2 regions of the Neomicrococcus aestuarii genome follow, and region 1 is predicted to be linked to the other one. Evidence: riboswitches for the same ligand, from Rfam matches in the RefSeq annotation. Region 1 holds a riboswitch; the other holds the start of a gene.
The links. A riboswitch is a leader RNA that binds a small molecule or an ion and turns the genes downstream of it on or off. The one in region 1 is predicted to bind S-adenosylmethionine.
Positions count from the first base shown of each region.

Region 2: linked by a shared signal. The riboswitch ahead of sfnG (dimethylsulfone monooxygenase SfnG) and the one ahead of HD598_RS06200 (ABC transporter ATP-binding protein) in region 1 are both predicted to bind S-adenosylmethionine.

Region 1 is NZ_JACHDR010000001.1:1,403,557-1,406,959, reverse strand. Features, by position in the region: gene HD598_RS06205 (aliphatic sulfonate ABC transporter substrate-binding protein) at 1-1,027, opposite strand, end outside; gene HD598_RS06200 (ABC transporter ATP-binding protein) at 1,139-1,990, opposite strand; SAM riboswitch class I at 1,994-2,110, opposite strand; gene HD598_RS13760 (acyl-CoA dehydrogenase family protein) at 2,298-3,403, shown strand, end outside.
Region 2 is NZ_JACHDR010000001.1:236,975-240,377, forward strand. Features, by position in the region: gene HD598_RS01055 (methionine ABC transporter ATP-binding protein) at 1-416, opposite strand, end outside; gene sfnG (dimethylsulfone monooxygenase SfnG) at 574-1,767, opposite strand; SAM riboswitch class I at 1,858-1,950, opposite strand; gene HD598_RS01065 (TM2 domain-containing protein) at 2,171-3,349, opposite strand.

The sequences.
Region 1 (3,403 bases):
CATCAAAAATGGAGGCGAGGGCTGCGTCCACGGTGGCCTGATCCTTGACGTCGCCGGACTGAACGAAGATCGGGCCGACCTTCTCCAGCACCACGCGCTGCTTCTCGCCCGGTACAGGATCGACGTCCAAGTTGCTGCGCTCGGTGATGACCTTGGTGGCCACGGCGTCTTCCAGACCGGCGACCTTCGCGAGGATCGTGGCGGTCTCTTCGAGGTTTTCAAGAGCCCATTCGCGGGCGTACTCGTAGGAGTCCACGACGGCCTGAGCGACCTCGGGCTTCTCAGAGATGAAGGACTCGGTGGCGTTCAAGAAGCCGTAAGTGTTGAAGTCAACGTTGCGGTAGATAAGCTTCGCGCCAGCCTGCTCGGCACCGGCCATGATCGGATCGAGGCCGCTCCATGCATCCACGGAACCGTTCTCGAGGGCTGCACGGCCGTCGGCGTGCTGCAAGTTCTGGACCGTCACGTCAGATGCTTTGAGGTCGTTAGCCTCGAGCGCCTGCAACAAGAAGAAGTACGGGTCCGTACCCTTCGTGGCGGCAACGTTCTTGCCCTTGAGCTCGGCGACAGATTTGATGGTGGAGTCCTTCGCGACTGCGAGGGCCGCCCATTCAGGCTGCGAGTACAAGAGGATGTTCTTGATGGGGGAGCCGTTCGAGCGAGCCAAGAGGGCGGCGGATCCGGCGGTGGATCCCACGTCGATGGCGCCGGCGCGCAACGCTTCGTTGGCCTTGTTGGAACCGGCGGACTGCACCCAGTTCACGGTGTAGCCCTGCTCCTTGAGCGTTGCTTCCAACCAGCCCTTTTCCTTCAGTACGAGGGAAAGTGGGTTGTACGTTGCGAAGTCGATGTTCAGTACTTTTCCACCGGCATTGGCGGACGACGACGCAGCTGCGGTCCCAGCGTTGGTTCCCGTTGCGCCTTCGCCTGCGCAAGCGGTGATGAGGCCAGCGGCTGCGATGGCTCCGAAGCCAAGAATCGAACGGCGCGTAGCGACGGCGGACAGTGTTTTACCGGAAAAAGACATGGTGCTCCTCAGTGGTGGGTATGAAGAAAGGGGAAAAATTGATACGTGTGGCGTGAGCTGAGCCGACCGTTGGCGGCCGGACTCGGTCCTGAGGTGTGGAAGTGAGAGGGCTTAGTGGCGGTGAGCGTCTACGCCGAGGCTCGAGAGCAGTTCGGCGCGCATTCGTGCCAGCTCAGCATCCGCGCGATCACGCGGGCGGGTGCCCGGAACGGTCAACACGTGGGAGATGGTGGCGCCAGGCTTGTTGTCCTCACGGCCCAAGACCACAATGCGATCCGCAAGCTGGAGAGCCTCGTCAACATCGTGCGTCACCAAGAGCACCGTGGTGGGGTGCGCTTCGTGAACGGCGAGCAAGAGGTCCTGCATCTTTAGTCGCGTCAGTGCATCGAGCGCGCCAAAAGGTTCATCGAGTAACAGCACGCCAGGACGGCGAGCCAGTGCGCGAGCCAACGAGGTGCGCTGTGCCATGCCGCCGGAGATCTCGCGAGGGCGCAAGTGCGCGGACTCGCTCAGACCCACCAGCTGCAGGAGGTTCTTGATGCGCTCGGCGCCCTCAGCCTTCGGGGTGCCGGCTGGAAGTCCTAGCTCCACGTTCTTGGCGAGGTTCTGCCACGGCAAGAGGCGCGGTTCCTGAAAAGCGACGGCGCAGCGTGGGTCAATGCCCTTGACCGCGACGCCATCAATCAGGATGCGACCCTCGTTTGGCTGGTCCAAGCCCGACGCTGCGCGCAAGAGCGTGGATTTGCCCGAACCCGAAGGGCCGAGAATTGCCACGATCTCATGCGGTGCAACGCTCAAATCGATGTCTCGAAGAACCACCTTGGTGGTGTCATTCGCGGAATCGAACGAACGGCCGACTCCCTCGAAATGCACCGCGAAAGCAGAATCGGCCAGCTGAGCCGTGCCGTTCGCAGACGACGCAGCGCTCGCAGGCGTCGAAACGTTAGAAACGAAAGTTGTCATCACACTCCATCGATTCTGGCGGTAGCACCGTCCTTCACGCTGATTCGTTGCCGAATCGTCGGATTAAGGCGGTTGCTGCGGCGTCGTCGAGCCAGATCTCTCAGCCACTCTTGATGGTTACTCGAATAATTGAACGCCCTAGGGATACAGTCTGGCAAATTGGTGACAAATAATTTCATGATCTGTCACATTCATTGCCCTTGATTCGACTTGCGTGGATTCTTATGGGAACCCACCGAGCCATTAATCACCTGGATCTCGAGTTCATTAGCTTGACTACGAGTCCCCTCGGAAAGCGAAAACGCCTGTGAGCACCCAAACTGTGGAAACCACGTCTCTTGCATCAGCTCTTGATAAGTACCGTCCCGTCTTCGACCGCATTGCGGCCGGAGCGGTTGATCGCGAGCTCAACGGCGAGCTGCCCCACGAGCCCATCCAGTGGCTCAAAGAATCAGGCTTCACCGCCGCGCGCGTGCCGCAAGAGTTCGGCGGCGGCGGTCTGACGTGGGAGGACTTCACGGCCCTGCTCATCGAGCTGGCTGCCGCGGACAGCAACCTCCCGCAGGCATTGCGCTCCCACGTGGCGTTCGTGGAGGAAAACCTCTACCACCACGGTCAGGTTCTCAACGGTGTCACCGATGACCGCAGTGCGTGGTTCAAGCGCTTCGTCTACGGCGAGATTGCCGGAAACGCGTGGACCGAGCCAGGCCAGGGCGGCGTGGCCACGGTTCTTGAAGAGCGCGACGGCAAGCTGTTGCTGAACGGCACCAAGTTCTACACCACGGGCACCATCTTCGCCGAGTGGATCGACGTGTTCGCGAAGCGCCCGGACGGCTCGGACATTTCGGTGTACGTGAGCACCAAGACCGATGGCATCGAGACCTTTGACGACTGGGATGGCTTCGGCCAGAAGGGCACCGGCAGCGGCACCACGGTGTTCAAGAATGCCCCGGTAGACCCTGAGAACGTCTACGACTTCGGCTTCCGTTTCCCCTACCAAGCAGCGCTGTACCAGCACATTTTGCTGATTGCCCTGTCCGGAATTGCGCACGGCGCAGCCCGCGAAGTGGCGCTTCAGGTCAAGAACCGCAAGCGCGTGTTTGGCCACGGCAATGCCAACCTGGTGAGCGAAGACCCGCAGATCCTTCAGGTGGTCGGCGAAGTGACCTCGAAGGCGTATGTCGCCGAGGCCGCGACCTTGCGCGTGGGCCGCGCACTCGACCGCGCCTACGAGTCCCGCACCGCCGGCGACGCCGCCGAGAAGGCAGCAAACATCGCGGTGGAACTCGAATCCGGACAGGCCCAAGTGGTGCTAGTCCCTCTTGTGACGGACGCAGCCGGACAGATCTTCAACACGCTCGGAGCTTCCTCCACGAGCACCGCCAAGGCGCTGGACCGCTACTGGCGCAACGC
Region 2 (3,403 bases), 1.2 Mb from region 1:
AACGGGTAGTGGTTGGCGCGGTGGGACAAGCCCACTCGGTCCAACAGCTCGTCCACGCGAGCCTTAGTTTCGGCTTTCGTGACGCCCAAGTACTCGAGCGGCAACGCAACATTCTCGGCTGCGGTTTTGCGGGAGAGGAGGCTTGCGGATTGGAACACGGTGCCAATACGACGGCGCGCCACGCGTAGTTTTGCCTCGGACAGACCGGACAGCTCTTCGCCGTTGACGATCACGCTGCCGGACGTCGGGCGTTCCAGCAGACTGATGCACTGGGCAAGGGTGCTCTTACCGGCACCCGAAGGGCCCACAACAGCCAGGATTTCGCCGGAAGCAACCTCAATATCGAGGTTTTCCAGCACCGTCACGGCATCAGGGCCGTGACCATACACTTTCGTGAGTTGGCGCAGACTAATCATCAAAAATTTCTCTCGTTGGAGCCCGATTCTGGGCGCACTGAAGGACAGCGGGAGCTGAGGGTCGCTCGAAAACCGAGCTGCGTCGTCGTACAAAGTGGTACTCAACGGCGCTTGGAGGGCGCTGCGCAAGAATCAGGCAGCGCCCAGATCATCGCGACTAAGCGGAGGCGCCTTCGAGGTTTACGACGGGCAGGAGGCTGGTGTTGAGCTCGGTGCCGTTCTTGCGGGCCAAGTCAGCCTCGAGTTCGCGCACGATCGGCAGCACGTCGCGACCGAAAGACTCAACCTCTTCCTGGAAGTGCAAATAGCCGGTGAGAACCAGGTTCACGCCGATCTTCTTGAAGTCCACAATGCGTTCGGCGATCTGTTCCGGAGTGCCAATGAGTTCGCTGCGGAAACCATCGTTGTACTGGACAAGATCCTCGAAGCTCGAGTCCTCCCACATGCCCTTGCCGTCCTTCGTGGACTGGCCGGCTTCCTTGACCGCGGATGCGAAGCCCTCAACGGCTGGGCGGTGCGCCTTCGCGATGATCTCGCGCAAGGTCTCGGTGGCTTCCTTCTCCGTATCGCGAGCGATCACGAAACCGTTGATGCCAAAGCGTGGCTTCTGCGGTGCCGTGCGCTTGCCGGATTCGGCGGCCGCCACGACGCCTGCGATGTTGTCGCGGAAACCTTCCAGCGAGCGGCCATTGGAGAAGTACCAGTCAGCGGTGTGGCCGGCGGCAGCCTGAGCCGCGGTGGAGTTTCCGCCGAAGAAGATCTCCGGGTGCGGGCGACCTGGGATATCCAGCGGCGCGGGGGAGAGCGTGAAGTCCTTGATGTTGTAGTACTTGCCCTCGAAGGAGAAGTCCTTCTCCGTGAGCAGTCCGCGCAGGATGGAGATGAATTCTTCGGTGCGAACGTAGCGCTCATCGTGCTCAAGCCACGGAAGACCGAAGTTCGTGAATTCGTCCTTGAGCCAGCCGGACACGATGTTCACGGCGGCGCGGCCGTTGGAAATGTGATCTGCGGTGATGAGCCACTTGGCGAGCACGCCGGGGTGCCACATGCCGGGGTGAACGGCGGCGATGATCTTGAGGCGTTCGGTGGCGCCGAGGAGGCCGAGCGTGAAGGCGGTGGCCTCGTGCTGCTTGGCAGCACCGTAGCTCGCGGCGTAGCGGGTCTGGGAGAGCGCGTATTCGAAGCCGACGTTTTCGGCGATGCGCGCGAGCTTCTTGTTGTATTCGAAGTCCCAGCTGGTGCGCTGTTCGATGGTGGAGATGACTAGTCCACCGGAGACGTTGGGTACCCAGTACGCGAACTTCAGTGGCGTCTCGAGGTCGGCTACTGGGGTGACATCAACTTGGCTCATGTTGTGATTCCTTGGGGCAATATTCGTGAGGAATCCCGTACAACGGCGTCAGTGCGCAGGTAGCGCGCACGTCCATGAAAGCTTGTGCTTTCTCCATCGTTTCTGGCGGTAGCACTTATCCGGGTGGGCCGGGAGTTGCTGCGGCGTCATAGAACCAGATCTCTCGGCCGCTCGGGATGGTGAAACAATTTGACCACATTTCTTGCGATTGTGAAAGCTTGTTCCGGAAATTGTGACGCTGTGTGTTGTGGATCGTAGATTATTCGATTTCCAGAACGACGACGCTGGCTTGCGTTAAAGCGCAAGGTGCCGAGAGTGGCCGCACCCCAACTCGGTCACTCTCGGCATGGTTTTCTGGCGTTGAGCCAGTGGTGCCGGCGACTCTCACTCGCCGGCGTCGCGGTTATTCAGTGGCGAGTGTCCACGATCCGTCCGCCTGGACGATGATCAACGACGGTCCGGATGACAGGGGTACCGTGCCGGAGTAGTTGCCGATCTCGTTGACCAGCAAGCCCATGTTGAAGAGCTCGTCGTTTTCCTCGAAGACAGCGAAGTTGCCTTCGCCCCTATGTGTTGCGGTGAGCGTTGCCGAAGAACCTTCGTACAACATCACGGCGTCACCGGAACCCTTCGATGCGAAAGCCTTGGCGTTGCCGAGCGTTTCGATGCTCAGAGTCCACGGACCGCTCGCTTGAACCTGAAGGCTCTTCACCTCTTGGAACGCGTTTACGCCGAGGGCCGTGGTGCCCTTGTAGGAGCCGATAGTGTTCACGAGCAGATCGGTGGAATCATTCGCCTCATCCAGTCCGATCACCGCGAAGTTGCCTTCACCGTTGTAGGTTGCCGTCACCATCGCGGTGGTCACGCCAGCGGGCAACTTGATGACGGTATCGCCCGTGCCTTTCTTGGTGATGGTGGCGAACTCGCCGAACTTTCCGGCGGCCCAGGCGGCGGCACCAGAGCCTTCGGGCTCCTCGGCCAAAGTTTCTTCAGCAACTGCTTCTTCAGCAACCGTTTCCTCGGCTGCTGTTTCTTCCGCTGCCGGAGTTTCGGTCACGGTCGTTTCAACGGCAGTTTCCGCAGAAGCCGAGGCCGCATCAGCCGGAGCTGACGACGCGGCCGCAGCAGGCGTCGTCGTACTGGAATCTGAAGCCGAAGAACTAAACGAGGACGACGTACCGCCATCAAAGTTCTGCTGGCCGGTGATCATGCCGAACACCACGACGATTGCCGAGACAATCCACGCGACCTTCTTTTGCTTCTCATAGCCTTCAAGGCGACGACCCGCCTTGTCCCGCGTGGCACCCGCGAGGGTCATGATCAGATCCACGAGGTACCAGATGCCGAGCCCACCGAGGGTCACGAGCTTGAGAACGCCCGTGCCGATCTTGCCGAGGTAGAAGCGGTCGGCGCCGAAGTAGCCGATCAACAAGGACAAGAGCCACGTGACAAGGAAGGACTTGCCAGAAGCCGAAGGATACTGCTGCGGGCCAGCCGCGTAGGGATTAGTCGCGTATGGATTTGGTTGTTCGGCGTAGTCCGGAGAGGAAGCTGCGCCGGAAGGATACGAAGTGTTAGACACCTGTTGCTCCTTAGATTGAGTGGTGAAAAGGGAAGCGTGTTCTCAGAAAACGGA